One region of the Mesorhizobium sp. C416B genome, then DNA from elsewhere that is predicted to be linked to it. Evidence: predicted binding sites of a transcription regulator. Region 1 holds the regulator's gene; the other holds the start of a gene.
The links. The regulator LexA, encoded in region 1, represses DNA repair genes until DNA is damaged. The targets are predictions, from matches to a motif close to TGTTCNNNNTGTGTTCNG.
Positions count from the first base shown of each region.

Region 2: NLY43_RS17925 (DNA recombination protein RmuC) is a predicted target of LexA. The motif match lies at 4,685-4,702, and genes of this name have one in related genera.

Region 1 covers NZ_CP100471.1:282,817-298,543, reverse strand. Annotated here, with positions in the region: gene fabZ (3-hydroxyacyl-ACP dehydratase FabZ) at 1-158, shown strand, start outside; gene lpxA (acyl-ACP--UDP-N-acetylglucosamine O-acyltransferase) at 174-1,007, shown strand; gene NLY43_RS01515 (LpxI family protein) at 994-1,896, shown strand; gene lpxB (lipid-A-disaccharide synthase) at 1,886-3,064, shown strand; gene gltA (citrate synthase) at 3,180-4,511, opposite strand; gene gltX (glutamate--tRNA ligase) at 4,693-6,117, opposite strand; gene arr (NAD(+)--rifampin ADP-ribosyltransferase) at 6,580-6,996, shown strand; gene NLY43_RS01490 (ComEC/Rec2 family competence protein) at 7,108-9,564, shown strand; gene lexA (transcriptional repressor LexA) at 9,558-10,340, opposite strand; gene NLY43_RS01480 (GntR family transcriptional regulator) at 10,546-11,310, opposite strand; gene kynU (kynureninase) at 11,478-12,725, shown strand; gene kynA (tryptophan 2,3-dioxygenase) at 12,832-13,668, opposite strand; gene NLY43_RS01465 (AMP-binding protein) at 13,665-15,290, opposite strand; gene NLY43_RS01460 (hormone-sensitive lipase) at 15,451-15,727, shown strand, end outside.
Region 2 covers NZ_CP100471.1:3,681,499-3,697,225, forward strand. Annotated here, with positions in the region: gene dapE (succinyl-diaminopimelate desuccinylase) at 80-1,270, shown strand; gene NLY43_RS17900 (hypothetical protein) at 1,273-1,878, shown strand; gene truA (tRNA pseudouridine(38-40) synthase TruA) at 1,875-2,630, opposite strand; gene NLY43_RS17910 (GNAT family N-acetyltransferase) at 2,642-3,148, opposite strand; gene fmt (methionyl-tRNA formyltransferase) at 3,145-4,095, opposite strand; gene def (peptide deformylase) at 4,101-4,631, opposite strand; gene NLY43_RS17925 (DNA recombination protein RmuC) at 4,735-5,988, shown strand; gene NLY43_RS17930 (class I SAM-dependent methyltransferase) at 6,089-6,895, opposite strand; gene NLY43_RS17935 (GFA family protein) at 6,977-7,381, opposite strand; gene NLY43_RS17940 (cation diffusion facilitator family transporter) at 7,459-8,412, opposite strand; gene NLY43_RS17945 (transglutaminase-like domain-containing protein) at 8,528-9,337, opposite strand; gene NLY43_RS17950 (hypothetical protein) at 9,551-9,676, shown strand; gene sugE (quaternary ammonium compound efflux SMR transporter SugE) at 9,890-10,204, shown strand; gene NLY43_RS17960 (DUF6481 family protein) at 10,290-10,718, opposite strand; gene NLY43_RS17965 (LLM class flavin-dependent oxidoreductase) at 10,953-12,014, shown strand; gene NLY43_RS17970 (AI-2E family transporter) at 12,125-13,294, shown strand; gene NLY43_RS17975 (arylamine N-acetyltransferase) at 13,377-13,580, shown strand; gene NLY43_RS17980 (LLM class flavin-dependent oxidoreductase) at 13,603-14,601, shown strand; gene dnaK (molecular chaperone DnaK) at 14,973-15,727, shown strand, end outside.

The DNA.
Region 1 (15,727 bases):
CGAAATTCCGCAAACCGGTCGTCCCGGGCGACCAGTTGAAAATCCACGTCAAGAAAATCAAGATGCGCGGCAACCTGCTCAAATTCGCCTGCGAGGCCATGGTGGAGGGCACAAAGGCCGCCGAAGCCGAGATCTCGGCAATGATGGTTACCGGCTGACGGTTCGAAATGCTCATGAAAATACAGACTTCAATCCACCCCTCGGCCGTCATCGAGGCCGGCGCGCAGGTCGGCGAAGGCGCCGCAATAGGACCTTTCTGCTATGTCGGCGCTGACGCCGTGATCGGTGACCGCGTCGAACTGGTCAGCCATGTCTCGGTGCTGGGCGCGACAACCATTGGCGCCGCGACCAAGGTCTATCCAATGGCGACACTGGGCGGACCGCCGCAGAACACCAAGCACAAGGGCGGCCGCACCACTTTGGTCATCGGCCAGCACTGCACGATCCGCGAAGGCGTGACCATGCATCTCGGCACCGATTCCAGCCGCGGTGAGACGACCGTCGGCGACAACGGCAATTTCCTTGCCTATGCCCACATTGCCCATGATTGCGTCGTCGGTAAAAACGCCACCTTCGCCAATGGCGCGACCCTGGGCGGCCATTGCGAGGTCGGTGACAGCGTTTATATTGGCGGCCTCAGCGCCGTTCATCAGTTCGTGCGTATTGGTGACAACGCCTTTCTCGGCGGCTGCTCGGCTTTTGTCGGCGATGTCATTCCCTACGCCATTGCGGTGGGCAATCGCGCCAGCCTGCGTGGACTCAACATCATCGGCCTGAAGCGCGCCGGGTTGCCGCGCGCCGAAATCTACCTGCTGCGCAAGGCTTACAAGACCATCTTCGACCGCTCCCGCACTGTCGGCGAGAACATCGAATTCGCCAAGGCCGAGTTTGCGTCGTCGCCGACGGCCATGAAAATCATCGATTTCATCACCAGTCGCGGCAAGCGGCATTTTGCCGTCCCGTCGCTTAAGGGTGGCGACGGCGACGATGCCGATGACGAAGGCTGAGGCCACTTCAACGGGCCTCGATCTTGCGCCGGACGCCAGGGTCGGCATCATTGCCGGCGGCGGTAGCTTGCCGGTCGAAGTTGCCGCCGGCCTGGCGGAGGCCGGACATCCGCCCGTCATCATCCTGGTCGAAGGTCAGGCCGACCGTCAGTCCGACCTCACAATCTATGAGCATGAAAGCCTTGCGCTGGAAGACATCGGCTCGCTGGTTGCGTTGCTGAGGCGCCGGCGAATCACCCATCTTGTGCTTGCCGGCGAGATCAGGCGCAGGCCGCGGTTGGTCGACATGCGTCCGAACCTTGGGCTACTGGCACTTATACCCTCGCTCGCCATGGCGCTTGCCCGCGGCGATGACGGGCTGTTGAAGATATTGACCCGCGGCCTGGAGGCACGGGGCGTCAAGGTTGTCGGTGCGCATGAAGTCGTGCCCCGGCTCGTCGCGGCCGAAGGGCCGCTGACCAAAGCAGCGCCGCGAAAGTCCGACTGGCGCGATATCGAGGCGGCACACGCGGCGGCAAAGGCCATCGGCGCGCTCGACATTGGTCAGGCGGCAATTGCCATCGGTGGCCGCACTGTTGCCCTGGAAGGCGTCGAGGGCACCCACGGACTGCTCGAGCGGACGCAGCAGTTGCGCGGCCATGGCAGGCTGGCCGGCAAGACGCGCGGTGTCCTGGTCAAATGCGCCAAGCCTGGCCAGGAATTGCGTGCCGATCTGCCATCTATTGGCCCCCGGACCGTCGAGGCGGCGCATGCCGCGGGGCTGGCCGGCATTGCCGTCGAAGCCGGCCGTTCGCTCATCCTCGAAGGCCCCGCCGTTGTCGCGCGCGCCAATGCGCTCGGCCTGTTCGTGTTCGGCCTGCCGGCTGCGGAGTCTGTCCATGGCAGCTGAGAAGCCGCTGAAGATTGCCATCGTCGCCGGCGAAGAATCCGGCGACCTGCTGGGCGCCGACATCGTGCAGGCGCTGAAGCGCATGACCGGGCGCGAGGTGCAACTCGTCGGCACTGGCGGGCGGCATCTGCAGGCGCTCGGACTGGCGCCGCTGTTCGACGGCGCCGAGATCGCGCTGATGGGGCTCAGCGCCATCCTCCGTGACTTGCCGCGCCTGATGCGGCGGATCAGCCAGACGGCAAGTGCTGTTGCCGCCGAAAAACCCGACTGTCTGATCACCATCGACAGCCCCGATTTCTCGCTGCGCGTCGCCAAAAAGATCCGCGCCGCCGATCCGTCGATCCCGATCGTCCATTATGTCTGCCCGAGCGTCTGGGCGTGGCGGCCGGGTAGGGCGGCCGCGATGAAGCCGTATGTCGACCACATACTGTGCATCCTGCCTTTCGAGGTAAAGGAGCTCAGCCGTCTCGGCGGCCCGCCCGGCACTTACGTCGGACATCGCCTCACGCATGATCCAGGCGTGCTGGGCGCGGCCAGGGCGCAAGCCCAGCCACGCGATCTCTCGGCCGATCACGTCAAGACGCTGCTCGTCCTGCCAGGGTCGCGGCGCGGCGAGGTGAGCCGGCTTATCGGTCCGTTCGGCGAGACGGTGTCGGCGCTGCGCGCGCGTGGCCACCGGCTGCGGCTGTTGCTGCCGACGGTGCCGCATGTCGCCGAACTGGTCAAAACATCGGTGGCGCGCTGGGATCAGGAGCCGGAAGTCATCCTCGATCCCGAGCGCAAGTGGCAGGCCTTCGGCAAGGCCGATGCGGCGCTGATCGCGTCAGGAACGGTGTCGCTGGAACTGGCGTTGTCGGGTGTACCGATGATCTCTTGCTACAAGTTCGATCCGATCATGCTGATGGCGCAGAGCCTGATCACGGTGTGGAGCGCTGCTTTGCCCAACCTTATTGCCGACCGGCCGGTCGTGCCGGAAAGCTACAACCAGTATGTGCGGCCGCACTATCTGGCGCGGCAGCTCGAGGCACTGTTTTCAGACACCGCCTACCGCGCCTGGCAAAAGGACGGCTTTGGCGAGGTTGCCAGACGCATGGCCACCGACAGGCCCTCCGGCGACATCGCCGCCGATGTCGTTCTTCGCCACATCGGGAGAGCGAATAGGCCGTAGTGAATAGTGAATAGTGAATAGTGAATAGTGAATAGGATTAACGCGCTCTCGCCTATAATCAAGCTGCTACTTACTACCTGCTATTCACTACTTACCATTCACCATTCACTCTCTTTCACCTTTTCGCAATCGGCACGTAGTCGCGTTCCGGCGCGCCGGTGTAGAGCTGGCGCGGACGGCCGATCTTCTGGTGGGGATCCTCGATCATTTCCTTCCACTGCGCGATCCAGCCGACGGTGCGGGCGACCGCGAACAGTACGGTGAACATGGTGGTGGGGAAGCCCAGCGCCTTCAGCGTGATGCCGGAATAGAAATCGACGTTCGGATAGAGCTTCTTCTCGATGAAGTAGGAATCGGTCAGCGCGATCTTTTCCAGCTCCATGGCGATGTCGAGCAGCGGATCGTCCTTGATGCCGAGTTCGCCCAGCACCTCATGCGCCGTCTTCTGCATGATTTTCGCGCGAGGATCGTAGTTCTTATAGACGCGATGGCCGAAGCCCATCAGCCGGAACGGATCGTTCTTGTCCTTGGCGCGGGCGATGAATTCCGGGATGTGGTCGACGTGGCCGATCTCGCCCAGCATGTTGAGCGCCGCTTCGTTGGCGCCGCCATGCGCCGGGCCCCACAGGCAGGCGATGCCGGCGGCGATACAGGCGAACGGATTGGCGCCCGACGAGCCGGCAAGCCGCACGGTCGAGGTCGAGGCGTTCTGTTCGTGGTCGGCGTGCAGGATGAAGATGCGCTCCATGGCGCGCGCCAGCACCGGATTGATCTTGTATTCCTCGCACGGCACCGCAAAGCACATGTGCAGGAAGTTGGCGGCGAAGTTCAGCTCGTTCTTCGGGTAAATGAAGGGCTGGCCGATATGGTATTTGTAGGCCATGGCCGCAATCGTCGGCATCTTGGCGATCAGCCGCATCGAGGCGACCATGCGCTGGTATGGGTCCGAAATGTCGGTGGAGTCGTGATAGAAGGCCGACAGCGCGCCGACCACACCGCACATCACAGCCATCGGATGCGCGTCGCGGCGAAAGCCGGTGAAGAAGCGCGACATCTGCTCGTGCACCATGGTGTGGCGCGTTACCCGGTAGTCGAAATCGTCCTTCTGCGCCTTGGTCGGCAGTTCGCCGTAGAGCAGGAGGTAGCAGACTTCGAGGAAGTCGCCATGCTCGGCCAGCTGGTCGATGGGGTAGCCGCGGTGAAGCAGGATGCCGGCATCCCCGTCGATGAAGGTTATCGCCGACTCGCAGCTCGCCGTCGAGGTGAAGCCGGGATCGTAGGTGAAGGCGCCGGTGGTGTTGTAGAGCGCACCGATGTCGATGACGTCGGGCCCGACCGAGCCGCTTCGCACCTTGAATTCATGCGTCTTGCCGGCCAGTTCGAGCGTGGCAGTCGACGGGTGCGTCGTCTTGCTGCCGGTTTCCAGTCTTGTCGCAGCTTCGCTCATTCTCAAACTCCTTCATGTTCCTCATGCCGGCAAGGCAATTCCTGCAAACGACACGTCGAAATCACCGGAATGCGCGAACTCGCCACCGCATTTTGGGAGGTGCGTGCCAGATTGGGCCAAGGCCTAATGTTGCACTGCGAAACCCGCCTTTCAATGCCAATCTTCTTGGGCCAGTTCGCTCCTAATCGATTTGATCCGCAATCCGCGCCAGGCTTTCCTCGCGGCCAAGCACGGCGAGCACGTCGAACACGCCGGGCGAGGTGCTGCGGCCGGTAAGGGCCGCCCGGAGCGGTTGGGCCACGGCGCCGAGCTTGTGGCCGCCTGCCGTCGCGAACTCGCGCACCGCGGCTTCAGCCGCGGCAGCCGACCACTCGCCCGAAACAGTCTGCAAAGCGGCATGTGCGCCGCGCAGGATCGCGCGCGCGTCGGCATTGAGCAGTGCTGCCGCCTTCTCGTCGATCGGCAGCGGCCGCTCGACGAACAGGAAGGCCGCGCCATCGGCCAGTTCCACCAGCGTCTTGGCGCGCTCTTTCAGGCCCGGCAAGGCGGCCAGCAGCTGCGCCTTCCTGGCATCGTCGAGACGGGCGGCGATAGCCGGTCCGCCTTCGAGGTATGGCAGAGTGGCGACGAAAATGTCGAACAGCTCGGTATCGGCCATCTTGCGCATATGCGCGCCGTTGATTGACTCGAGCTTGGCGAAGTCGAAGCGCGCCGCACCCTTGTTGACATCGCCGATGTCGAACCACGAAATCATGTCCTTGATCGACATGATCTCGTCGTCGCCATGGCTCCAGCCGAGCCGTGCCAGATAATTGAGCAGCGCCTCGGGCAGATAGCCCATGGCGCGATAAGCCTCGACGCCGAGTGCGCCGTGCCGCTTCGACAGCTTGGCGCCGTCGGCGCCGTGGATCAGCGGGATATGCGACATCGACGGGACGTCCCAGCCCATCGCGTTGTAGATCACCGTCTGGCGCGCGGCGTTGGTCAGATGGTCGTCGCCACGGATGATGTGGGTGACGCCCATGTCATGGTCGTCGACGACGACGGCATGCATGTAGGTCGGATTGCCGTCCGAGCGCAGTATGATGAAATCGTCGAGGTCCTTGTTGGGGAAGCGCACCTCGCCCTGCACACGGTCGTGCACCACGGTTTCGCCCTCGGTCGGCGCCTTGATGCGGATGGCGCCCTTGACGCCGGGAGGCGCCTCCGAGGGGGCACGATCGCGCCACTGGCCGTTGTAGCGAGGCGGCAGGCCCTTGGCGCGTGCGGCCTCGCGCATCGCCTCGAGCTCGGCAGGCGTCTCGTAGCTGTAATAGGCCTTGCCCAGGCGCACCAGCTCCTCGGCCACCTCACGGTGGCGCGGCGCGCGCTCGAACTGCGATATGGCCTCACCGTCCCAGGAAAGGCCGAGCCAGGTCAGCCCATCCAGAATGGCCTGTGTCGCCGCCTCGTTGAAGCGTTCGCGGTCGGTGTCCTCGATGCGCAGCACCATCGTGCCGCCGGTGTGCTTGGCGTACAGCCAGTTGAACAGCGCCGTGCGCGCGCCGCCGATATGCAGATAGCCGGTGGGCGAGGGGGCAAAACGGGTGACGACCGTGTCGGACATGGAACTCTCGGGAAGTTTGGAAAGCGGGGCGTGATCGCGCGGACTTTCGCGCTTTGCGCGTTCATGTAGCATAGGAGGTCTGGGGCGCAAGGGGCAGACCCGATGGCTGGACGAGGCCGGGGCACGTCGGCAATTATCGGTTGCGTCAACGGGCGCCGGAGCCTTGTAGCACAAAATCTGTTCGCACCTCCGCGCAACCTCATTTGGCAGCAGCGTCAATGTCTGGGTTTCATTCGGCTGCAGCGTCCGTCACAGTGCCTGGAACATCGCTGCGACGGTGGTAGCCCCCTCTGACGAGCGGACATTTCTTCACGAATGCGGCACTGCCCGACTACAACGCCGCCGTGACAGCGTTGGCTTGGTCACGCATATTGACCTTTCTGCAATCATTATCGTGAACACCGCAACTTTGTGCAGTCCGGTCTCGCCACTAAGGAAGCATGATTGAAAGAAGGACTACCGATGACCAGAAACGCTGACCATACGGAGGGTGATCCGTTCTACCATGGCACCCGGGCGGATTTGAAACCCGGGGATCTGCTGAGCGTCGGCCACCCTTCCAATTTCAGAGATCAACCACTGTCATGGATATATTTCTCCCAGACACTTGAAGCCGCCATCTGGGGAGCAGAGCTTGCAACGGGTGACGGTCGTCAAAGGATTTACATCGTAAAGCCGACGGGGTTTTTCATGGATGACCCTAACCTGACCGATAAAAAATTTCCCGGTAATCCGACGAAATCCTACCGCTCCCGTGATCCGTTGCTCATCCTGGGTGAACTCGGTGAATGGCAGGGTCATACACCGGAACAATTGAAGGCAATGCACGATGGGCTTGCTCGCCTGAGAGCGGAGGGCCAGGATATGGTTGAGGATTGAGCCTCCTTGCCAGGTGATGGTCGATTCCGGCGCGGTGGACGTGATCACGCGGACTTTCGCGCTTTGCGCGTTCATGTAGCATAGGGGTCTGGGGCGCAAGGGGCAGACCCGATGGCTGGACGTGGCCGGGGCACGAAGGAAGGCGAAGGCGCCGAGGCAAGCGTCAGCGAACGCTCGCTGTTTGCCGATAGTCCCTATGCCGAGCCGCTGCCCCTCGCGCTGCCTGAGCCGCATCCCGGCGTCGCGCCTGCGCTGCCCGGTCACGCGTTGCCGGCGCAAGTCACAGCGCCCGGATCTATCGCCCGTCTGCGCAGACGGCTTCGCCGTCCGTCATGGCCCGCGCTCCGCCGCAGCCTTGCCGTGGCCGCCAACACGGAGCTCGACCGGGGCGTCGCCTTCCTGCTGGTGCCGGTTTTCCTGGCGGCCGGCGTCATCTTTTATTTCTCGCTGGCCGGCGAGCCCGGCTTTGCGCAGCCAATCGCCATTGTGGTGCTGGCGACATGTTGCGCTGTCGCCACGCGATCGCGGCCGAGGACGCATCTGTTCTGCATGGCCGCGATGCTGTGCGCGCTCGGCGTCGTCGCCGCCAAAGTCGAGACCTGGCGCGCCGGAACGCAGATGCTCGGCTCCGAGATCCAGACACGGCTGACCGGCCGCGTCGTCAGTCTCGAACAGATGGAAAGCGGCCGCATCAGGCTGACGCTCGACGTGGTTTCGACCGCTTACCCCGAGCTGCGCTACGCCCCGGAGCGGGTCAGGCTCTCGGCGCGGACCGTTCCCGCCGATATGACCGCCGGCTCCCTGATCACCGGCTATGCCAGGCTGTTGCCGCCGACCGGTCCGGTGCGGCCGGAGAGCTACGATTTCTCCTTCGACAGCTATTTCACCGGTATCGGCGGCAGCGGCTTCTTTCTCGGCAATCCGAAAACCATTGCTACGCAGGGACCGCCGCCGCTGACCGCGCGGCTCTCCTCGGCAATCGAGAACGCGCGCGAAAACATTGCCGACCATATCAGGGGCAAAATCGGCGGCGCCGAAGGCGAGATTGCCGCGGCGTTGATTGTCGGGGTGCGCGCCGGCATCCCGGACGAGGTCAACGAAGCGATGCGGCGCACCGGCATCTACCACATCATCTCCATCTCCGGCCTGCACATGGCGCTGGTTGCCGGCACCATCATGGCGTTGCTGCGTGGCGCCTTTGCGCTGTTTCCCGATTTCTCTTCGCGCCGCCCAGTCAAGAAATATGCAGCAGTGGCAGCACTCGTCTCCATCGCCGCCTATCTCGTCATTTCAGGCATCGTGGTCGCCGCCGAGCGCAGTTTCATCATGCTAGCGGTCATGCTGGTCGCGGTACTCTTCGATCGTGCCGCGCTCACCATGCGCAATCTGGCGATCTCCGCCATCGCCGTCATCCTGGTGTCGCCGCACGAGGTGGTCGGTCCCAGCTTCCAGATGTCGTTTGCCGCCACCGCCGCCCTTGTCGGCGCCTATGCCGGCTGGGCCGATTACCGCGCCGACAAGGTGAGAACGCCGCTGGCAAAGCGCTCCTTCGTCGGCTTCCTGTCGCGAAAATTCGCGCTGGCCATGGGCGGCCTCGCCATGACCTCGATCATCGCCGGCAGTGCAACCTTGCTGTTCGCCATCTGGCATTTTCAGCGTGTGTCGCCGCTCAGCCTGATCGCCAATCTGGCCGTGATGCCGATTGTTTCGTTGATCGTCATGCCCTTTGCCGTGCTCAGCGCACTGGCGATGCCGTTCGGCGCCGACGGGCCGTTCCTCTATGTGATGGGCAAGGGTCTGATGGCGATGATCGCTATATCGGCCTGGATTTCCGAGCGCTCGCCGGTCGACGCCGTCGGGCTGATCTCCATCCGCTCGGTGCTGTTGGTGGCGGTCGCCCTCGTCATCGCCACCATGGCCACCACCTGGCTCAGGCTGGCGGCCGTGCCTTTCGCGCTGGCCGGCCTGTTGACGGTGCCGCAGGTGCTTACGCCCGACGTGCTCATATCCGAGGACGCACATCTGGTGGCCATGCCGATAGGTGGCGGCGAACTCGCCCTCAACCGCGAACGCTCCAACGAATTCACCACGGACAATTGGAAACGGGCGCTGCGGGCCGAAACCATTATCCCGCCCGAGATTTTCGAGGCAACAGATACGCGGTTCGATCTCGATCCGCTCGATCTGCCGCCCGGGTCGCCCTTCTATTGCATGGGCGATCTCTGTATCGCCCGACACCCTTCCGGAGCCATTGTAGCCCTTGCCAAAGACCGCAAGACGGCGCGGCCGGCCTGTGCCTTCGCTAGCCTGATCGTCATCGATGACGCCACGGCCTACAATCCGTGCCGCGACCCGCTGGTGCTGGTCGTGACGAAGAAACAGCTGGCCCGCGACGGCAGCGCCGCCGTCTTCTTCGATCCGCAATCGGCAGCTGCAGCGCCAACCATCCGCTTCGCCGTCGACAAGCCGTATCGCCCCTGGCACGAGCAACGCCGCTTCTCCCGCGAAGCGCGCGGCCTGCCGCCTTACAACCAGCGTGAAAAATACAAACCCAAGCCGGCTCAGTAGCGCCGGATCAATCCGACAAGCTTGCCCTGCACCTTCACCCTGTCCGGTCCAAAAATGCGGGTCTCGTAGGCCGGGTTGGCGGCTTCCAGGGCGATCGAGGCGCCCTTGCGGCGGAAGCGTTTCAGGGTCGCTTCCTCATCGTCGACCAACGCCACCACGATCTCGCCGGGGCTGGCTGTGTCGGCATTGCGGATGATGACCGTGTCGCCATCGAAAATGCCGGCCTCGATCATCGAATCGCCCTTGACCTCGAGCGCGTAGTGTTCACCGCCCATGATCATGTCGGGCGGCACCGAGATCGAATGGGTCTGATGCTGGATGGCGTCGATCGGCACGCCGGCGGCGATGCGTCCCATCACCGGGATTGAAATCGAGGAAACGGCATCGTCATTGCCGGCAGACATCGAACGCGACGGCGAGCCCGGCCTGATCTGGCGGCCGAGACCGCCTTGGCCCATCCCGCCTTGTCCCTGGCCGCCTTGCCCTTGGCCGGCTTGACCAAGACTGCCCTGAATGACGCTCGGCGAAAACTTCCTCGCCGCGTTGAGGCCTGGTGCGATCGAGTCGGGTAGCCGCAGCACTTCCAGCGCGCGCGCCCGGTTCGGCAGCCGGCGAATGAAACCGCGCTCCTCAAGCGCTGTGATCAGTCGGTGGATGCCGGACTTGGAGGCGAGGTCGAGCGCTTCCTTCATCTCGTCGAAGGACGGCGGGATTCCGCTCTCCTTCAGGCGTTCATGGATGAACATCAGAAGCTCATGTTGTTTGCGCGTCAGCATCGCGGCCCCCAAGGGTTCTGAAACCAGAATCAGAAAAAACAAACCCAGAACAAACACTATCTGTTCCAGTTGTGTTCCGCAACCTTTTAAAGTTTAATGAATGTGTTGACGTTTTGTTCAGCGTAACGTTCGGCGCTGCGAGCGCCGCCTGCGCCCAGTTGCCAGCAACGGGGTGAAACGAAGACAAAGTGCCCTGCGTCGTCGGCTACGATCGCCGCTTCCTTTTCGGACGGGGCTGCGCAGCATCCGCGCCGGGTTCGCTCTGGGCATAGACCTGCAGCGTGTAGCCGATGTGAGCGGTCATCAGAGTTTTCGCACGTTCGACGTCGCGATCGAGGGCCGCTTCCATCAGGGCGGTATGGTGTTCGATCGCCACGGCGTCGCGCAGGGCCGCCACGGCCTTCCGGTGTCCATCCGTGCGGCCGGCGGCCGCGCGCAGCGTCGGGGCCAGACCCAGAAAGCGGTGATGGCGATGCAATTGGTCGGAAATCGTCGCATTGAAGCGCAGCAGCCAGCTGGATGTCGCGGCACTGAGCAGCGCCGCATGGAAGGCATCGTGTTTTTCGTACCACGCGTCGACCGCATCATCCGATGGATCGTCGAGAACAGACCCGCACCGTGAGAGACGATAGTGGGCGGCAACGACCGCGTCTTCCCACTCACGGTCGCCCTTCTCGATCGATTCCACCAGCAGGGGCAGTTCGACCACCAGCCGCGCACGCGCCAAATCCTCGAGCTCCGCCCGAGAGACGGGAGCGACCGCAAACCCGCGGTTGCTGATGGCGGTCACAAGCCGTTCCGCCTCCAGCCGCGACAGCGCCTCGCGCAACGGCGTCCAGCCGATGCCGTAGGTGTTGCGCAGCGTGCTCAGCTTCAACGGCGCGGCAGGCGCCAGCCGGGTCGCAAGAATATCGCGCCTGAGCAGGCGATAGGCCGCTTCCGTCTTCGAGGTCTGCTCGTCATCCAGCATCGTGATCCATCAGACATAAACGCTCGGCGGATCATTATATATCAAAGCCTTTCAACGGGTGAATTATATATAATATTTGACAGTTCAAGGGCGACCACTCAAGATCGCCGGCATGTTTGGGCGGCAGGCTCCGCCGCGCGCGTTTGTCCATGGAAGGGCGCCGGATCATGAGCACGACACCCGATCTCGCTACAATCGAAGCAATGGATGCCGCCGATCCGCTGCGCTCCATGCGTGAACGCTTTGTCTTGCCGCAAGGCGTAATTTATCTCGACGGCAATTCGCTGGGTGCCGCGTCACCAGCCGTCTTCAGCGAATTGCAACAGGCCGCCACGCAGGAATGGGCGCAGGACCTCATTCGCGCCTGGAACACGGCTGGCTGGTTCAACATGCCGGTGGAACTGGGAGATCAGCTCGGACGACTGATCGGCGCGGCTGACGGGCAGACGGTGGTCTGCGACACAACCTCGATCAACATCTACAAGCTGCTGCACGCCGCGCTCGGCATGCGGCCGAATCGGTCGGTCATCGTTGCCGAGGGCGACAGTTTCCCGACCGACCTCTACATGGCCGAAGGCGTCGCCTCGACCCGGCCGGGAACGCGGCTGCGGCTGGAGGGCGTCGACGCGGCCGCAATCGAGGACCTGATCGACGACAGCGTTGCCGTCATCCTGGTCAACCACGTCAACTACAAATCCGGCCAGTTGCGCGACATGGCGGCGCTGACGCGCAAGGCACATGACGCCGGCGCGCTGATCATCTGGGATCTCTGCCACACCGCCGGCGCCTTGCCGGTCGAACTCGACCGTGCCAATGCCGATTTCGCTGTCGGCTGCACCTACAAATACCTCAATGGCGGCCCGGGCTCGCCGGCCTTCATCTACGCGGCCGAGCGCCACCATGGTGATATCAGCCAGCCGCTCAGCGGCTGGTGGGGCCATGCGCGGCCCTTTGCCTTCGAGCAGGGCTTTGCCATCGGCAGCGGCATCCGCCGCTTCCTATGCGGAACGCAGCCGGTGCTGTCGATGCGGGCGCTCAAGGGCGCGCTCGATATCTGGAACGACGTCGACATGGCGGCGGTGCGCAGAAAAAGCATCGCGCTGACCGACCTGTTTATCCAGCTCGTCGAAGCCAGATGCGGCGCCTACCGGCTTGAACTGGAAAGTCCTCGCGACGGCAGCCAGCGCGGCAGCCAGGTGTCGTTCCTCCACCCGCATGGCTATCAGGTGATGCGGGCGCTGATCGAGCGCGGCGTGATCGGCGATTTTCGGGCGCCGTCGACCATCCGTTTCGGCTTCACGCCGCTCTATGTCGGTTATGGCGATGTCTGGCAGGCGGTCGAAGCGCTGGAGGATATTTTGCGCACCGGCGCCTGGCAGGACGCCCGCTTCGCGGTGAAGACCGCGGTCACCTGAGGAACTAGAGCAATTTCAGGAAAAGTGTGAAGCGGTTTTCCGTCCGCAATTGCGTCAAATCAAAGAGCTAGAGCATTTCGCCGTTTACGTTAAACGGTGAAATGCTCTAGAGCCGGGTGCGGACCGTCCAGAGCTCCGGAAACAGCACGACCTCCAGCATCTTCTTCAGATAGGAGGCGCCTGAGGTGCCGCCGGTGCCGCGCTTCAAGCCGATGATGCGCTCGACCGTGGTGACGTGGTTGAAGCGCCAGCGGCGGAAATAATCCTCGAAGTCGACCAGCTTCTCGGCCAGTTCGTAGAGCATCCAGTAGCGCTGCGGGTCGCGGTAGACGGTTTGCCAGGCAGCCAGCACTTCTTCGTTCTCGACGCGCGTCTCGCGCCAGTCCGTGCGACTGGCGTCGGCGCCGATGTCGAAGCCATTGCGCGCCAAAAGCAGAAGCGCCTCATCATAGAGCGACGGCGTGGCCAGGATGGCTTCCAGCCTGTCCGTAAGGTCGGGCCGGTGCTTGTGCGGCCCGAGCATGGCAAGGTTGCGGTTGCCGGCCATGAACTCGATAGCGCGGTACTGCCACGACTGGAAGCCCGAGGATTGGCCGAGCGCGTCGCGAAACTCGGTGTATTCGCTTGGCGTCATCGTGCGCAGCACGTCCCAGGCATTGTTGAGCTGCTCGAAGATGCGCGCGACGCGAGACAGCATCTTGAAGCTCGGTTCGAGGCGGTCGGCGCGGATAGAGCGGATCGCGGCGCCGATCTCGTGCAAAGCGAGCTTCATCCACAATTCCGATGTCTGATGCTGGATGATGAACAGCATCTCGTCATGGGCCGAAGACAGCGGCGCCTGCGCATCGAGCACCTTGTCCAGCTGCAGATAGTCGCTGTAGGACATCCGCTCCTTGAACGACATCTGCGCGCCATCGGACGCCGGATCGTGCGGCTTAATCAATTGCTCTTCTCCGCGCGCAACCGGAAGCGCTGGATCTTGCCGGTCTGGGTTTTGGGCAAGGCGTCGATGAACTTCACCGAACGCGGATATTTGTAGGGCGCGATCGTTGCCTTGACGTGGTCCTGCAGGCGTTTGACGGTCAATGCGTCCGGCGAAACACCTTGCACAAGCACGATATGCGCCTCGACGATCTGGCCGCGTTCACCGTCCTCGGCGCCGGTCACCGCGCATTCGGCGACGTCGGGATGCGAGAGCAGCGCCGCTTCGACCTCGGGGCCGGCGATGTTGTAGCCGGCGCTGACGATCATGTCGTCGGAACGCGCGGCGAAGTGGAAGAAGCCATCCTCGTCCTGCGTGAACGTATCGCCGGTGAGATTCCAGCCATCGCGGACATAGTCCTTTTGCCTGGCATCGGCCATGTAGCGGCAGCCGGTCGGGCCGCGCACCGCCAGCCGGCCAGTAGAGCCGCGCGGCAGCTCCCGCATCTCGTCATCGACGATGCGTGCCTGATAGCCGCCGACGGGTTTGCCGGTGGAGGCCGGCTTCATGTCGTCGAAGCGGTTGGAGATGAAGATATGCAGCATCTCGGTGGCGCCGATCCCATCGAGGATCGGCTTGCCGGTCTTCTCAGTCCATTCCTCGAAGACAGGCGCCGGCAGCGTCTCGCCCGCCGAAACCGCGACGCGCAGCGAGGACAGGTCAGCGCCTTGATCCATGGCCTTGAGCATGGCCCGATAGGCGGTTGGAGCGGTGAAGGAAATGGTCGCTTTGTAGGTCTCGATGATGTGGATCATGTTGGGTGGCGTCGCCTGTTCCAGCAGCGTCGCCGCGGCGCCGAAACGCAGCGGGAAGATGGCGAGCCCGCCAAGACCGAAGGTAAAGGCAAGGGGCGGGGAGCCGACGAAGATGTCGTCGGGCGTCACCTCCAGGATTTCGCGGGCATAGGCGTCGGCGACGATCAGCAGGTCGCGGTGGAAATGCATCGTCGCCTTCGGCACGCCGGTGGTGCCGGAGGTGAAGCCGAGCAGGGCGACATCGTCGCGGCCGGTGTTGACGGCAGTGAAGGTGACCGGCTTGTCGAGGGCGGCGCGGTCGAGTTCCGCGTCATGGTTGGCCGTGCCGTCGAAGCCAATGACCTGCTTGAGATACGCACTGCCCTTGGCGCAGGCGGTCATCTCGTCCATCAGCCTTGTATCGCAAAGCGCAACCGTGATTTCCGCCTTGTCGACGATCTTGGCGAGTTCGCCGGCGCGCAGCATCGGCATGGTGTTGACGACCACCGCGCCAACCTTGGTGGCGGCCAGCCAACAGGCGACCATGGCCGGGTTGTTGGCCGAGCGGATCAGCACCCGGTTGCCCGGCTTGACGCCATAATTCTCGACCAGGGCATGGGCGAGCCTGTTGGTCCAGTCGGACAGTTCCTTGTAGGTGCGGCGGCGGCCATTGCCGATCAGCGCGGTGTGGTCGCCGAACCCTTTTTCGACCAGCCTGTCGGTCAATTCGACGCCGGCATTTATGTGGTCGGGATAGTCGAAGCCGTCGAGCAAAAACTCCGGCCATTGCTCCGGCGGCGGCAGGTTGTCGCGCGTGAATGTGTCGATATGCGCTGATGGCCCAAGCATTTTCGGCTGCCCCTGTCTGCCTCGCGCCCATGGCTGAACAAGGCGCAGGATCGCACCAGTCGAAATTTGTTTCAAGCCTAAAATGTTTTTAGGTCGCAGCATTGACGCCGCTCTGTTCGGCGGCCATTCCTGTCGACTGAACTGAAGCCATCCGGGAGGGATGCAGATGCTCCAACATCGTGTTGCCGATTGGGACAATGCCTACGCCAACGGCGACAACATTGCCGGCAGCAATCGCTGGCCGGCCGCGTGGGACACACCGGCACAGGCTTTTCGCGACACAATGTCGGCGTCCGGTCGGGCCAAGCTCGACATCGCCTATGGCGACAGCCCGCGCAACAGGCTCGATCTGTTCCTTCCCGATGTCATGCCCAAAGGGCTCGTCGTCTTCATCCATGGCGGTTACTGGAAGGCGTTCGACAACAAGCCATGGTCGC
Region 2 (15,727 bases), 3.3 Mb from region 1:
AAAACCATAATGTCGGCGGCAGGACCGGTCATCATCTCTGGCCGTGACAGGCCTTTCGCTTTCGACTATCGCTTTGCCCATGAAACTGCCGACCGATCCCGCCGCCAACCTCGCGACCCTCATACGCTGCGCCTCCGTAACGCCCGCCGAGGGCGGCGCGCTGGCTGCCCTGGAAGGCATGCTGAAGCCGCTCGGCTTTTCCGTCGAACGCCCTGTGTTTTCCGAAGACGGCACCCCCGACATCGAGAACCTCTACGCGCGTCGCTCCGGCAACGGGCCGCATCTGATGTTTGCCGGCCATACCGACGTGGTGCCGGCGGGCGACGAGGCGTCGTGGACGCATCCGCCCTTCGCCGCCGAGATCGCCAAGGGCGAGATGTATGGCCGCGGCGCCGTCGACATGAAGGGCGGCATCGCCTGTTTCATCGCCGCCGTGGCGCGCCATGTCGAGAAAAAGGGTGGTCCGAAAGGCTCGGTCTCGCTGCTGATTACCGGCGACGAGGAGGGGCCGGCGATCAACGGGACGACAAAACTGCTCGACTGGGCGGCGGCCAAGGGCGAGAGATGGGACGCCGCGATCGTTGGCGAGCCGACCAATCCGGACACGCTCGGCGACATGATCAAGATCGGCCGGCGTGGCTCGATGTCTGGCAGTGTCACGGTCAACGGCCGCCAGGGCCATGTCGCCTATCCATTGCTCGCCGACAATCCGGTGCGCGGCCTGATCAGCCTGGTCGACGCCTTGCTGTCGCCCGTCTTCGACAAGGGCACGAAGGATTTTCAGCCGACCAATCTGGAAGTGACCTCGATCGATGTCGGCAACCCGGCGACCAATGTTATTCCGGCCAAGGCGACAGCCACCTTCAACATCCGCTTCAACGACACATGGACTGCCGAGACGGTGCAGGCCGAGATCCATAACCGCCTCGACCAGGCGGCGAAGCGCAAGAAATACCGGACCGGCAAGACGCCGGTCGACTACGAGCTGATCTGGCGCGACCGGCCGAGCCATGTCTTCCTGACGCGCGACGACAAGCTGATCGAGACGCTGCGCGGCTCGATCAAGGCGACGGTCGGCAAGGAGCCGGCGCTGTCCACCTCGGGCGGAACCTCGGATGCGCGTTTCATCAAGGACTATTGCCCGGTGGTCGAGTTCGGCCTCGTCGGCAAGACCATGCACATGGTCGACGAGCGCGTCGCACTGGCCGACCTCGAGACGCTGACCCAAATCTACCAGCGCTTCATCGATGACTGGTTCGAGCAGGGCTGATCATGCTTTCGGTTGACGAGACCTCTTCATCGCTTAACGGCGCCTGGCGGCTGATGCTCGGAAAGGCCGACGGCTTGCGGCTGCTCGACCTTTCGGCGGACGGCTTCTGGAATTCCTTCTTCGCCATCGTCGTCGCCGCGCCGGCGATGATCGTCGGCTGGGTCGGCACGGCCAACGAGATCGGCGATCCCAATGCGTTCGCCGGTCGGCTGGGCATGTTGGTTCGCCTGGCGACCGTCGACCTCGGCTCGTGGCTGCTGCCCCTGTTTGTGCTTGCCCTGGTCGCATCGCGCGCCGGCATTGGCGACCGCTTCGTCCACTATGTCGTCGCCAGCAACTGGGCGTCGGCGATCACTGCCTGGATGCTGCTGCCTTCAGCGCTGATCAGGCTTTTCCTGCCGTCTGGCAACCCGGTTGCCGAATTGGTGTGGCTGGTTCTGGTGGTGCTGTCGCTGGTACTCTCCTGGCGGATGACCAACGCCGCGATCGGCAAGGGCGCGGCTGTCGGCAGCGCCGTGTTCGCAGGCATGTTGGTGGTGTCTCTGGCCGTCTTGTTCGGCCTGGTGGCGCTGCTCGGCATCACTGTGCCGACCGCCGCTCCGGCTTAGAACTTTTCCGGATAGTCTACACCGACGAGAAAAAGCCCGTCGGGCGGCGCCACCTGGCCGCAGGCGGCGCGGTCTTGCGCCGCGAGCGCTGCCTTGAGGTCGGCGCCGGTCCAGCCGCCGTCGCCGACGCGTTTCAGCGAACCGACCATGGAGCGCACTTGGTTGTGCAGGAAAGAGCGCGCCGAGGCCCTGACTTCGATCAGGTCGCCCTGGCGGCTTACATCGAGCCGCTCCAGCGTCCGCACCGGACTGTTGGCCTGGCATTGCGTCGAGCGGAAGGTGGTAAAGTCATGTCGGCCGAGCAGGACTTTCGCCGCTTCGTGCATGGCGTTCGCATCGAGCCGCTTCGGCACCCACCAGACCTTGCCCTTTTCCATCGCTGCAGGCGCGCGCCGGTTGAGGATGCGGTAGAGATAGTGCCGCCCGGTGGCCGAGAAACGGGCGTCGAACTCATTGGGGACAACCGTCGCCTGCAGGATGGCGATGCGCGCGCCTGCCGCCTGCAGGTGCGCGTTGACGGCGTCGCGCACCTTGTCGTTTGGCCATGCCTTGGCGAGGTCGACATGCGCCACCTGGGCGGTCGCATGCACCCCGGCGTCGGTGCGGCCGGCGGCGCGTATCCGCACCGCCTCACCGCAGAATTTCTCGATCGCCTGCTCTATCGCCTGCTGCACCGAAGGCTGATCCGCCTGGTGTTGCCAGCCGGCGAAAAGGCTGCCGTCATATTCGATATCGAGACGAAAACGCGGCATACACCCTTCGTTCAGGCGGCGAGTGCGGTAAAGGCCTGGGCGTAGACCAGTTTGCCTTTTTCGGGTGCGTCACCCCAGGCCAGCGCCTGCAGCGCTTCGCCCTGATATTCGCTCTCGAACTTTTCGGCGCGCGCATGGCTGTAGCCGAAGCGGCCGTAATAGGCCGGATCGCCCAACACAACGGCGAGCGTCTCGCCGCCATCCCTGAGGCGGATATGCGCCTCGCGGATCAGCGCACCGCCAATGCCCGAGCCGTGGAACGAAGGTTCCACCGCCAACGGCGCCAGCGCCACGGCTGCGAACTGCTTGCCGCCGTTCTGGACGAACAGCCTGGAAAACAGGATGTGGCCGACCACCTGGCCGTCTTCTTCCGCCACCAGTTCGACAACGGCGTCGCCGCCGGTGACCAGAGCGTCGACCAGCCCGGCCTCCGCCTGCTGGCCGAATGCGTGTTCCTCGACCAGGCGTATGGCCTCGCGGTCCCGCGGCGTCGCGCCGCGTATCGACATCATGCTCATGAGAACTTCATTCCTTTTTCGATCTTGGCCCCGCGCAGAAACTCCTGCGCGGCAGCGGGCTTTCCGCCCGCCCGTTGAACTTCGACCAGCCTGACCGCGCCCGACCCGCAGGCGACCGTCAGCCGGTCATCGAGAATTCCTCCCGACTCGCCCATGCTTTCAGAAAGCGTGCCTTCCAAAAGCGTCGAGCGAAGCAGTTTCAGCCGTTCCGTGCGGCCGCCGATGTCGGCCTCGCACCAGGCGCCGGGAAATGGCGACAGGCCGCGAATGTGATTGTGGACCTCCGCAGCCGGGCGCGTCCAGTCTACACGTGTCTCCGACTTATCGATTTTCCTGGCGTAGGTCACCCCGTCAGCCGCCTGCAAAGTCGATGCCAGGGTATTTGTCTCCAATCGGGACAGCGCTTCCACCATCAGCGTGGCAGCAATATTCATCAAGCGGTCGTGCAGATCGCCGGCCGTCATGTCGGGCTCTATGGCGCATTTTTCAACCAGTGCCACCGGACCGGTGTCCAGGCCCTCTTCCATGCGCATCACCATCATGCCGGTTTCGACGTCGCCGGCCATAATGGCTCGCTGGATGGGAGCTGCACCACGCCAACGCGGCAAAAGCGAGGCGTGGCCATTGAGGCAGCCGAGGCGCGGGGCCTCCAGAATAGGCTTCGGCAACAGCAAACCATACGCGACGACGACTGCGACATCGGCACGCAACGCATGGAAAGCAGCTTGCTCGCCCTCGCCCTTCAGCGACAGCGGCGTGCGCACTTCGATGCCCAGCCGCTCAGCCTCGCGCTGCACCGGCGACGGTGTGAGCTCCAGACCGCGGCGGCCGGCGGCGCGCGGCGGCTGGGTGTAGACGGCTGCTATCTCGTGCTCGGCCTCGGCAATCGCGCGCAGCACCGGCACCGAAAACTCTGGCGTGCCCATGAAGATGACGCGAAGCGGCATCTTCCCTATCCCACCAGCTTGCCCGGCGCCTTGTCCTTGGCGAGCTTCTTGAACTTCTTGACCACCATGTCGCGCTTCAGCTTCGAGATGTGGTCGATGAACAGCACACCGTTGAGATGGTCGATCTCGTGCTGCAGGCAGGTCGCCATCAGGCCTTCGGCCTCGATCTCCTGCAGCTTGCCGTCGCGGTCGAGATATTTCACGCGCACCGAGGCGGGACGCTCGACCTCGGCGTAATAGTCCGGGATCGACAGGCAGCCTTCCTCGTAGACCGAGCGAGCGTCGGCGCTTTCGAGGATTTCGGGATTGATGAAGACATGCGGCGCCGGCGGCTCGTCTTCCTTGGCGAGGTCGATGACCAGCATGCGCAGCGGCTCGCCGATCTGGATTGCGGCCAAGCCGATGCCCGGCGCATCATACATCGTCGCCAGCATGTCGTCAGCCAGTTTGCGCAAAGGCGCGTCGACGCGTTCGACCGGTTTGGAAACCTGGCGCAGGATAGGATCGGGAAGGATGATGAGCGGCTTGATCGACATGGCGCCTCACCTAAAACGTCGCAGGAGAAGCGTCAACCGGTGCGAATCGGTCTCGTTCACGTTTTGATCTGTGCCAGGTCTGCGAATCGGCTATGCTGGCGGGATGAACGACCTGAGCACCATCCTTTCCGAACCCGTTGCCCGGCTTGGCGCTACGACGATCACGCTCGGCCATGCACTGGCCATCGGCGCGCTGGTGTTTCTCGGCCTGTTCCTGGCGCTTGTCGTGGCGCTGTGGCGATCGGCCAAGGCGCGCACCATCGCCGCGGCGGAAGCCGCCGACCACGCCCGCGACGCCGAGGCGCGGATGGCCGGCATTTTGCAAAGCCAGGCCGAGATGCAGGGCCGCATGGGCGCCATCGCCGACGTGTTCGGCGCAAGGCAGGCCGAACTCAACCAGTCGATCGGCCAGCGCCTCGACGCCATGACCGGCAGGCTCGGTCAAACCATGACCGAACAGACCAAATCGACGCATGAGAGCCTCGCCAAACTGCAGGAACGGCTGGCGGTCATCGACACCGCGCAAGGCAACATCCAGTCGCTGGCCGGCCAGGTCGTGCAATTGCAGGCGATCCTGTCCAACAAGCAGACGCGCGGCGCCTTCGGCCAGTCGCGCATGGAGGCGATCGTCGCCGACGGCCTTCCGATGGGCGCCTACGAGTTCCAGGCAACGCTGTCAAACGGCAGCCGTCCCGACTGCCTGGTCAGGATGCCGAACGGTGCGCCGCAGCTTGCCATCGACGCCAAGTTTCCGCTGGAAGCCTGGAACGCCATCCGCGCCGCCGATGGCGCCGAACAACAGAAGATCGCGGCCCAGGCTTTCCGCCGCGACATCGAAATTCACGTCCGCGATATCTCGGAAAAATACCTGATCCAGGGCGAGACGCAGGACACCGCCTTCATGTTCGTGCCGTCCGAATCGGTGTTCGCCGAAATCCACGAGAATTTCGACGCCGTGGTCCAGAAGGCGCACCGGGCGCGTGTCATCATCGTCTCGCCGTCGCTTTTGATGCTGTCGATCCAGGTCATCCAGGCCATCCTCAAGGACGCCCGCATGCGCGAACAGGCGCATCTGATCCAGGGCGAGGTGATCCGGCTGATGGAGGACGTCGCGCGCGTCGACGAACGCGTGCGCCGGTTGCAGACGCATTTTGGCCAGTCGGCCAAGGATATCGACGAGATACTGGTGTCGACGTCGAAGGTGACCAAGCGCGGCCAAAAGATCGAAGCGCTGGAGTTTGGCGAAAACGAAGCCGAAGTGCGCGGTGGCGGACCCGCCAAGGCCGAAGCCGGGGTGCGGGTGGCGGATTCCAAGACGGGGCAGCTCAGGCTACGTGTCGTCGAAGGCGACGATTAAAGTGCGTCGCGCTGAAACGGATTCATACGACGCGCTTTAAGTCTTTGTTTTGATGAATGTCGTTGTCCCAGAACCGCGGCTCACTTCTGGGCAACATGCATTAGACCGTAGCCACCATCACGTGCGCCTGGATCTTGGCCGCAACCTCGCCGCTGCCGTGTCTGGCTGCAATCACGGACGCGGCGTGATCGGTTGCGGCTTCCAGTTTTCCTCTGGCCTCGATTTCGTTGCGAAGCGGAGTTCCCTGGCAATAGGCAACCGCCGGAAGGCGCGGCGAGGAGGCACGGCTTTGTTCGGCCCTCGTGTCGATCACCACACGGGAGAAACCTGCGGCTTCCAACTCGCCGCGGATCAATGCAGTGTCATTGTAGCCGTGCGGCGTGCGGGCGAGAAAGCGGGGCGGATCGTTCGGAAAAATCTCCGCAAGAGCATTCGTCACATCATTGGCGAATACATTCTCTTCAATGCGATCCCACACGTTGAACAGGAAATGGCCGCCGGTCTTCAGGACCCGCTTTGCTTCGCGATAGCCGGCGGCTCGGTCGGGAAAGAACATCGCGCCGAACTGACAGCAAACGAGATCGAAAGCCGCATCTTCGAACGGGAGCGCCAGAGCATCCGCCTGACGCCATTGTATGCGACTGTCGGGAGCTTGTCGCGAGGCCGCGTAGTCGAGCATAGGCTGGTTGAGGTCGGTCACGATATAGCTTGCGCCGGGAGACAGTTTTGGAGCCAATGCGCGGGTGACAACGCCGGTGCCGGCGGCGACTTCCAGGACGGCGCCGGGCGACAAGGACGCTGCCCGTCGTGCCAAATCCGCGGCGAACGGCTCGAAGATCAGCGGCACCATGTAGCGGTCGTAGTTTTCCGGAATCGAGCCGGCAAACACTTTGTCCGTTTCCGACATTGCTATCCCCCGCCATCCGTTTGATGGGTAGCCTAGCACATTATTGGCTGGTTTGGGCCGCGTTTAACCGGGAGGCAGGTGCTACTGCGCCTCTACGATGCTTACGCCCTCGAATTCCGGAAGCCAGTGCAGGGCCGATCGGTGCCATTTCTGTTGGGTCGGAACGAGATCCTCGCGTTGCCGCGCGGTCCCCGCCCTGATCCCATAGACCTTCGGCCCGTCGCCAACCGACGTTGCGTAAAGATGCGAACCGCAGTCGCCGCAGAACGCCTGGGCACGCTTGGCGCCGCTCGATCCCGTCTTGATATAAACCTTCGGTGTGCCCTTTGTGATCCTATAATGATCCTCAGGCGCGGGAACAGTGACACGAAAGGCGGTACCGGTCAGTTGCTGGCAGTCGGTGCAATGACAGATAGAGGTCTTTTCCGGGTCGACGTCTGCTTCATAAGTTATGGCGCCGCAATGGCACCCACCATCGATTTTCATCGTTGATTCTCCGAAATCCGTCGGGTGATCTTAGCGGGACCAGGCGATGGCGCCAATGGTGGACTGCTGGTCCAGAACTAGTCCGACGCCGCCTCGACCTGCTTGCGCCGGTGCTCCCAGGTTCCGGTCGTCTGCGGCTTGACGAACAGTCTGGTGATCTCCGGCATTTCTTTTTTCAAGAGCGCCTCGATGCGCTCGACACAGGCTTCGATCTCAGGCGCCGTCAGATGGTCCTCGAATTCGATGCTCAGCCCAGCGACGATCTGTTGCGGGCCGAGATGGACGGTGAGAACGCCGTTGGCCCGCTGCACTGCCGGATCCTGCTGGGCGATGGTCAGCACCTTGGCCTGCACTTCCGGCGAGGCCGGCTCACCGATGAGCAATCCCTTGCTTTCGCGCGCCAGAAAGATGGCGGTGGCGCCGAGGATCATCGCGATGCCGATCGAGGCGACGCCGTCGAGTTCGGGCATGTCGAGGAGTTCGGCCGCCAATATGCCGGCGAAGGCGACGAACAGACCGAGCAGGGCGGCGCTGTCCTCGAACAGGATCGTGTAGACGCTCGGATCCTTGCTCGATTGCACGGCCTGCAGCCAGCCTTGCTTGCCCTTCTGCTGGCGGAACTCCTTCAGCGCCACGTACCAGGAGCTGCCCTCGAACAGCATTGAGAGGCCCAGCACGATGTAGTTGATTTTGGGATTGGCGACCGGCTCAGGCGCCATGATGTGGACGACGCCTTCATAGAAGGACACGCCGGCGCCGAGCGCGAATACGAGCAGGGCGACAATGAAGCTCCAGAAATACAGCTCGCGGCCATGGCCGAGCGGATGCGTGCGGTCCGGCGGGCGGGCGGCGCGGTGCATGCCGTAGAGCAGCAGCCCGCCATTGCCGGTATCCACCAGCGAGTGCACGCCTTCCGACAGCATCGCCGAGCTGCCGGTGAAGAAGGCGGCGACGAATTTGGTCACAGCAATAGCGAGATTACCGGCGAGCGCCGCGTAGATGACCGTCTTCGACCCGCCATGTGCTGCCATGCTGTCCCTCCAAGGAACCTGATGTAACGCCCCTGCCGCCGAGCTCCACAGGCATCACAACGCACGAATCGCCCGGTCGTTCAGGGTCTTGTAGGCAGCTTGCGGAAAGACGCCCCTATTCGATGATCTCGTCCGTCCACACCTTGAAACCAGCCAGCGTGCCCGGTCCGAAGATGTGGGTCAGCGGCACGTCGGCGGCGTCGCGACCCGACGCGATCAGGATGCGGCCGATGCGTGGCGAATTGTTGCGCGGGTCAAAGACATGCCAGCGGCCACCGAGATAGACCTCCATCCAGGCTGCGAAATCCATGCTCGCCCAAGGTTTGGGCAGGCCGATGTCGCTGATGTAGCCGGTGCAGTAGCGGGTCGGGATGTTTAGCGCACGGCAGAAGGTGACGGCGAGGTGGGCAAAGTCACGGCAGACGCCGCTTTGCTCGCGATAGGCTTCCGCCGCGGTGCGGGTCGGCCGCGCATTGCCGTAGCTGAAGACGATATGGTTGTGGACGAAGTCGCAGACCGCCTGGACGCGCGCAATGCCAAGCGGCGTATGCCCGAACAGCCGCCAGGCTTCGCTGGCCAGCAGATCGCTCTCGCAAAAGCGGCTCGGCAACAGGAAGAGCAATGTGTCCGACGGCAGATCGCGCACCTCGTGCTGCCAGGCCATCAGGTCGCCCATCTCGAACGTGCCGGGGTCGCGGATTACCGAATCGGTGCCGAAGGTGAAGCGACCGGGCGGGGCGACGAAACGGTTGCACCAATTGCCGAAACTGTCGCGGTAGCTCTGGATCGGCACCGGCGGGTTGGAGGTCAGGAAATCCGGGCGCTCGAGATCGGAGGCCCTGGAGTAGTGGACGTTGAGCATCGCGATCAGCGGCGTTTCCTGCGGAAAATCGAAACTCATCTCGCTGCCGATGCGGATTCGCATTGTCGTCCTGACCGCACTTCCTGATCATCGCCGGGCGAAGGCATGGCCGATGCTGCAGTGCGAAGGCAACCATGGCACGGACCGGAATGGTTTACGAGCAAATTAGAAACCGGTTGAAAGCGGCCCGCCGGCGCCGGCGACGGACGCCCGCCCCCTTGCAGTCCGGCGTTTCTCTTGTTTCACTTGGCCTCCCAGCAACTGGAGGAACGAATCATGGCTAAAGGTGCGATGAAGGCGGGCAAGGAAGCTCGCAAGCCGAAAAAAGACGCCAAGAGGCCCGCCGCGGCTCCGGCGCTGAAGGCGCCGCCCGTGAAGGCGATGAGGCTCAAGGAAAAGTAAGCCCGCCTTAGGTCGTCAATATCTTGGGACGGTTGAGATCCGGGCAAACCGTTTCGGCGCAGATTTTGACGCCGGCGGCATGAACGATGCTGCCGGCGTTTTGTTGATCGGACCGGCGCAGCCGCTTATACCGAAGCGGCGAGGACGACCTCGCGCCTTTCTCAAAAGTCCGGTCGGGACGCCCCGCCATCCTCATGGAAGGAGTGCATCCCGATGTCGTGGATTTTTCTGTTCTTCGCTGGTCTGTTCGAAATCGGCTGGGCGATCGGCCTCAAATACACCGACGGCTTCTCGAAGCCGCTGCCGACGGTGCTCACTGTCGCCTCGATGATCATCAGCCTGGGGTTGCTCGGCCTGGCGCTCAAGACGCTGCCTGTCGGGACGGCCTATGCGGTGTGGACCGGCATCGGCACGGTCGGCACGGCGCTGCTTGGCATCTGGCTGCTGGGCGAGCCGGCGACGGCCATCCGGCTCGCCTGCATTGCGCTCATCGTCTGCGGCATTATGGGGCTGAAGCTCGCCGCCTGAGCAAAGCAACCAAGGAAATCGACGCACAAACACATTCAGGGCCGCTGGAAGGCGACCCTGATGTCCGATCGTTTCGATCGAAGCGTTAGCGGGCGGAGAAGCCCGGAGGCGTCCTGCCGGTACGCTGCTTGCGGGCCGCATAGCGTGCGTCGCGCTTGGCCTTGCGTTCGGCTTCGTCGGCCAGCAAACGGGCAATGCGCTCGTTTTCTTCGGCTTCCTTGATCTTCGCTTCAGCCTGCGCTGCCTCTTCGGCCGCAATACGCGCCGCTTCGGCTGCTGCCTCGCGCTCGGCCTTCTCGACCGCCTCGCGTGCCAGCTTTTCCTGCTTCAGCCTGGCCTTTTCGGCCTCGCGTATCTCGCGAGCTTCAAGAATCGCCTTGCGTTCGGCCTGTTTGGCCAGAACCGCAGGATCATCAGCCGCCGGCTTTGACTTGAAGCGCTCCAGAAGCGCCTTCTTTGCCTCGTTCGCGGCATTGCGCCGCTCGAAAATGTCTTTTTCCCTGTAGATAGCCAAGTCCACTTCCCTGAAGTCAATTCGCGACGCTTACATACGCGCGAAAACCGAGAGTTCAAGCGCCAAAACGGTATGCCAGCCATGAAAGTTTATGCTGTTGCAGCCGGGAGACGCGTTTTCCCTGAAACAAAGCCGGCCGAAACCGACATGCACTGTTCACTATCCGCCCCTCTGGCGGCCGGGGCGGCTCGCCGCTACCTCTAGCGGCAAATCAGAACATTTGGATGACATGCCATGGAACTCGGTCTCTACACTTTCGCCGACGTCAGCCCGGAGCCCGGCCCCGGCGCGATCGGCCCGCATCAGCGGCTGCGCAATCTGATCGAGGAGGTCGAGCTGGCTGACCAGGTTGGCCTCGACGTCTTTGGTCTGGGCGAACATCACCGCCCCGACTATGCCGCGTCCGCGCCGGTGGTGGCGCTGGCCGCTGCCGCCGAACGCACCAAGCGCATCAAGCTGACCAGCGCGGTCACCGTGCTGTCCTCCGACGATCCGGTTCGCGTCTTCCAGCAGTTCGCAACGCTCGACCTTTTGTCGGGCGGCCGGGCCGAGATCATGGCCGGGCGCGGTTCGTTCATCGAATCCTTCCCGCTGTTCGGCTACAATCTCGAGGACTATGACGAGCTGTTCGCCGAAAAGCTCGATTTGCTGCTGGCCATACGTGACGGCGTCAAAGTTACCTGGTCCGGCAATCTGCGCGCGCCGATCAACGACCGCGGCGTCTATCCGCGGCCGCTGCAGGACAAATTGCCGATCTGGATCGCAATAGGTGGAACGCCGCAATCTGCGGCGCGCGCGGGCGTGCTCGGTTTGCCGCTGGCACTGGCCATCATCGGCGGCGAGCCGGCGCGGTTTGCACCGCTGTTCGACATTTATCGCGATGCCGCAAGGCGGGCCGGTACCGACCCCTCGGGCCTTGCCACCAGCATCAATGTGCACGGCTTCATCGCCGGCACCACTGAACAGGCGGCCGACGATTTCTATGGCCCGCAGGCCGAAGTGATGAACCGCATCGGCCGCGAGCGCGGCTGGGGCCCGACCTCGCGGGCGCATTTCGATCAGTCGCGTGGTCCGAACGGCGCGCTGTTCGTCGGCGATCCGGAGCAGGTGGCGGAAAAGATCGTCGCCCAGCACAAGATCTTCAACAATGACCGCTTCCTGCTGCAGATGGCGATCGGCGCCATGCCGCACGCCAAGATCATGAAGGCGATCGAACTGTACGGCACCAAGGTGGCGCCGATCGTACGCAAGGAGACCGCCAAGCCCGGCGTCGCCGTCGCAGCGCCAGCCGCCTGAGCGACGGGCGGCCCGGATTGAGGGCCTTGCCGGCTAACGGAACCTTGGGCTTGCAGAGGCGTTTCCGTCGTCGGAATGCACCAATTGCGGTGCGCCGCTGAGGGAAAATCATGAAAGCCGAACCCGCCGCTTTGGGTGCTGGCCTTGCCGAGACCGAAGAGGCGAGAGTTGTGGCGCGTGCCGACACGCATCTGATGCGTTCGCTGCTCATCGGGATCTTCCTGTTCATGGCCATCTACGCGCTGTATTTCGCGCGTGCTTTCTTCATGCCGGTCATCCTCGCCTTCCTGCTGACGCTGACGCTGACACCAATCGTGCGCTTCCTGCGCAAGCGCGGCATTCCGGAAGTGGTTTCGGCGACAATGTTGGTCGTGCTGTCGATCTGCGTCTTCGGCGTTGCCGGCTATCTGCTCAGCGGCCCGGTCATCGACCTTCTCAACAACACCTCGTCGATCGGCCAACAACTTACCGAACGGCTGGCGCAATTGCGGCGTCCGCTCGAGAGGATCATGCAGATCTCGCATCAGATCGAACAGATGACGGAGACCTCGCAGGAGCCGGGCATCCAGAAGGTGGCGATGGCGCAGTCCGGCGTCCTGTCGGCCGCCGCCAGCAACGTCCTGTCGGCGGGGACAAGCCTGACCATCATCTTCGTGCTGTCACTGTTCCTGCTGGCGTCGGGCACGATGTTCTATGAGAAGATCATCCAGTCCTTCGCCAGCCTCAGCGAGAAGAAGCGGGCCTTGCGCGTCGTCTATGACGTCGAGCGCGAAATCTCGCATTATCTGCTCACCGTCACCGTCATCAATGCCGGTCTCGGCGCGGTTATCGGCCTTGGCCTGTGGGCGCTCGGCATGCCCAACCCGCTCGTCTGGGGAACGATGGCGGCGCTGCTCAACTTCCTGCCCTATGTCGGCGCGCTGATCACCATCGTGCTGGTCAGCGTCATTGCGATGATCAGCTTCGACTCGATCTCCTACGCCCTTTTGGCGCCGGGCTTCGTGCTTTTGTGCGACATCGTCGAAGGCCAGTTCGTTACGCCGATGGTTGTCGGCCGACGCCTCGAGATCAACGCCGTGGCGATCTTCATCGCCATCGCCTTCTGGTCCTGGCTTTGGGGCTTTGTCGGCGCGCTGATGGCGGTGCCGCTGCTGGTCGTCGTCAAAGTGTTCTGCGATCATTTCGATGGCCTCAGCCATGTCGGCAATTTTCTCGCCGCACAGCAGACGGCCGTGGTGGAGGAGGAAGCGGCCGAAGAGAACGGAAAGGCCGCGGCATAAGCTTGCCGCGCCTGTCCGTCATCGCGCATTTGTTGTCTTCAGGCGGAGTGCCTATATCGAGCCGGTCAAGCCGGACCCTGCGATGAACGATGCCTCCTTCGACCTCGATTCCTATTTCGACCGCATTGGCTATCGCGGTCCGATCGATGCGTCGCTCGACACGCTGAGCGCGCTGCATCGCCAGCGTCCGCAGGCGATCCCGTTCGAGAATATGGACCCGTTGCTTGGCACCAGCTCGACATCGTCATTCCCGACCGCGCCTTCGAAACCAGGGTCAGGCAGTTGAACATCGTAGAGGCTTGAGGCCCATGACCGCACTTTCCGTTCTCGACCTGTCGCCGATCGTCGAAGGCAGCGACGCCTCGCAATCGCTGGCAAATTCGCTCGACCTGGCCCGCCATGCCGAGCGGCTCGGCTACAGGCGCTACTGGCTGGCCGAGCACCACAACATGCCGGGCATCGCCAGCGCGGCGACCGCCGTCGTCATCGCCCATGTCGCCGACGGTACCAAGACCATCCGCGTCGGCGCCGGCGGCATCATGCTGCCCAACCATGCGCCGCTGGTGATTGCCGAGCAGTTCGGCACGCTGGCGGCACTGCACCCCGGCCGCATCGACCTCGGCCTCGGCCGGGCGCCCGGCACCGATATGGGAACAGCGCGCGCGCTGCGCCGCAATCTCGAGGCGTCAGACAATTTCCCCCAGGATGTCGTCGAGCTGATGGGCTATTTCCAGCCGGCCGCGGAAGGCCAGCGTATCCACGCCGTGCCCGGCGAAGGCCAGAAGGTGCCGGTCTGGATCCTCGGTTCCAGCCTCTATGGCGCGCAGCTCGCCGCCATGCTCGGCCTGCCCTATGCGTTTGCCTCGCATTTCGCGCCGGCCGAACTCGACCATGCGCTGGAGATCTACCGTTCGCGCTTCCAGCCTTCGGAACAGCTGGACAAGCCCTATGTCATGCTCGGCCTCAACGTTTTCGCCGCACCGACCGATGGAGAGGCCAAACTGCTGTTCACCTCGTTGCAGCAGGCCTTCGTCAATCTGCGCACGGGGCGGGCCGGCCGCCTGCCGCCGCCGGTCGAGGGCTATGACCAGACGCTCGAGCCGATGGCAAAAACCATGATTTCGCAGGCGCTGTCCTGCGCCGTCGTCGGCTCCCCCGAAACCGTCCGGCAAGGCATAGACGCGTTCGTGCGCCGCACCGGCGCAGACGAGCTGATGGTGACCGCGCAGATCTTCGACCATGCGGCACGCGTGCGCTCGTTCGAAATTCTGGCCGAGGCGCATAAATCGCTGTCGCAGGCCGCGTGACGCTTTTGCCTGTGTCTGCTGTGGGCAGGCGCCTTCCTCAGCCAGGAGCCGCCTCTCTCACGCATAGGTGACGTTTTCTTGTGGTTTCGAAGCCCTGACTGGGCGCTTCGCCGGGGGATCGCGCAGATCCTGGGGTTTTGAGCGCGGTTTGAGCACATCCGGGCCGCCGGGCGGCTGTTCAAAGGCGCCAAGCGCGGCGCGGTGGATGCCATGCGCAGAATGCTTGCGCCCGATGCCGCCTGTTCTTATATACGCGCCAAGCCGCCCAGTGCCGGAATGCCGGTTGCCGGAGCGGAATTTCTTGTGAACAGGGGCTTTCGTCGGAACGCCTTACGGGTCCTGAGAGCCTGCTTAGCGGAGAGACTAGAAAAATGGCAAAAGTAATCGGTATCGATCTCGGCACCACCAACTCCTGCATCGCCATCATGGATGGCAAGGAGCCCAAGGTCATTGAAAATGCGGAAGGCGCGCGCACGACGCCTTCCATCGTCGCCATCTCGGGCGACGGCGAACGTCTCGTCGGCCAGCCGGCCAAGCGCCAGGCGGTCACCAATCCTGAAAACACCATCTTCGCGGTCAAGCGCCTGATCGGCCGCCGCTATGACGACCCGGTGACGGAGAAGGACAAGAAGCTTGTCCCCTACAAGATCGTCAAGGGCGACAATGGCGATGCCTGGGTCGAGGCCGGCGGCAAGAAGCAGTCGCCCAGCCAGATCTCGGCCATGATCCTGCAGAAGATGAAGGAAACGGCGGAGGCCTATCTCGGCGAGAAGGTCGAGAAGGCGGTCATCACCGTTCCGGCCTATTTCAATGACGCCCAGCGCCAGGCCACCAAGGACGCCGGCAAGATCGCCGGCCTTGAGGTGCTGCGCATCATCAACGAGCCGACGGCTGCAGCACTTGCCTACGGCCTCGACAAGAAGGATGGCAAGACCATTGCCGTCTATGACCTTGGCGGCGGCACGTTCGACATTTCGGTGCTCGAAATCGGCGACGGCGTGTTCGAAGTGAAGTCGACCAATGGCGACACCTTCCTCGGCGGCGAGGATTTCGACATGCGTCTCGTCGAATACCTGGCGGCCGAGTTCAAGAAGGAACAGGGCATCGACCTGAAGAACGACAAGCT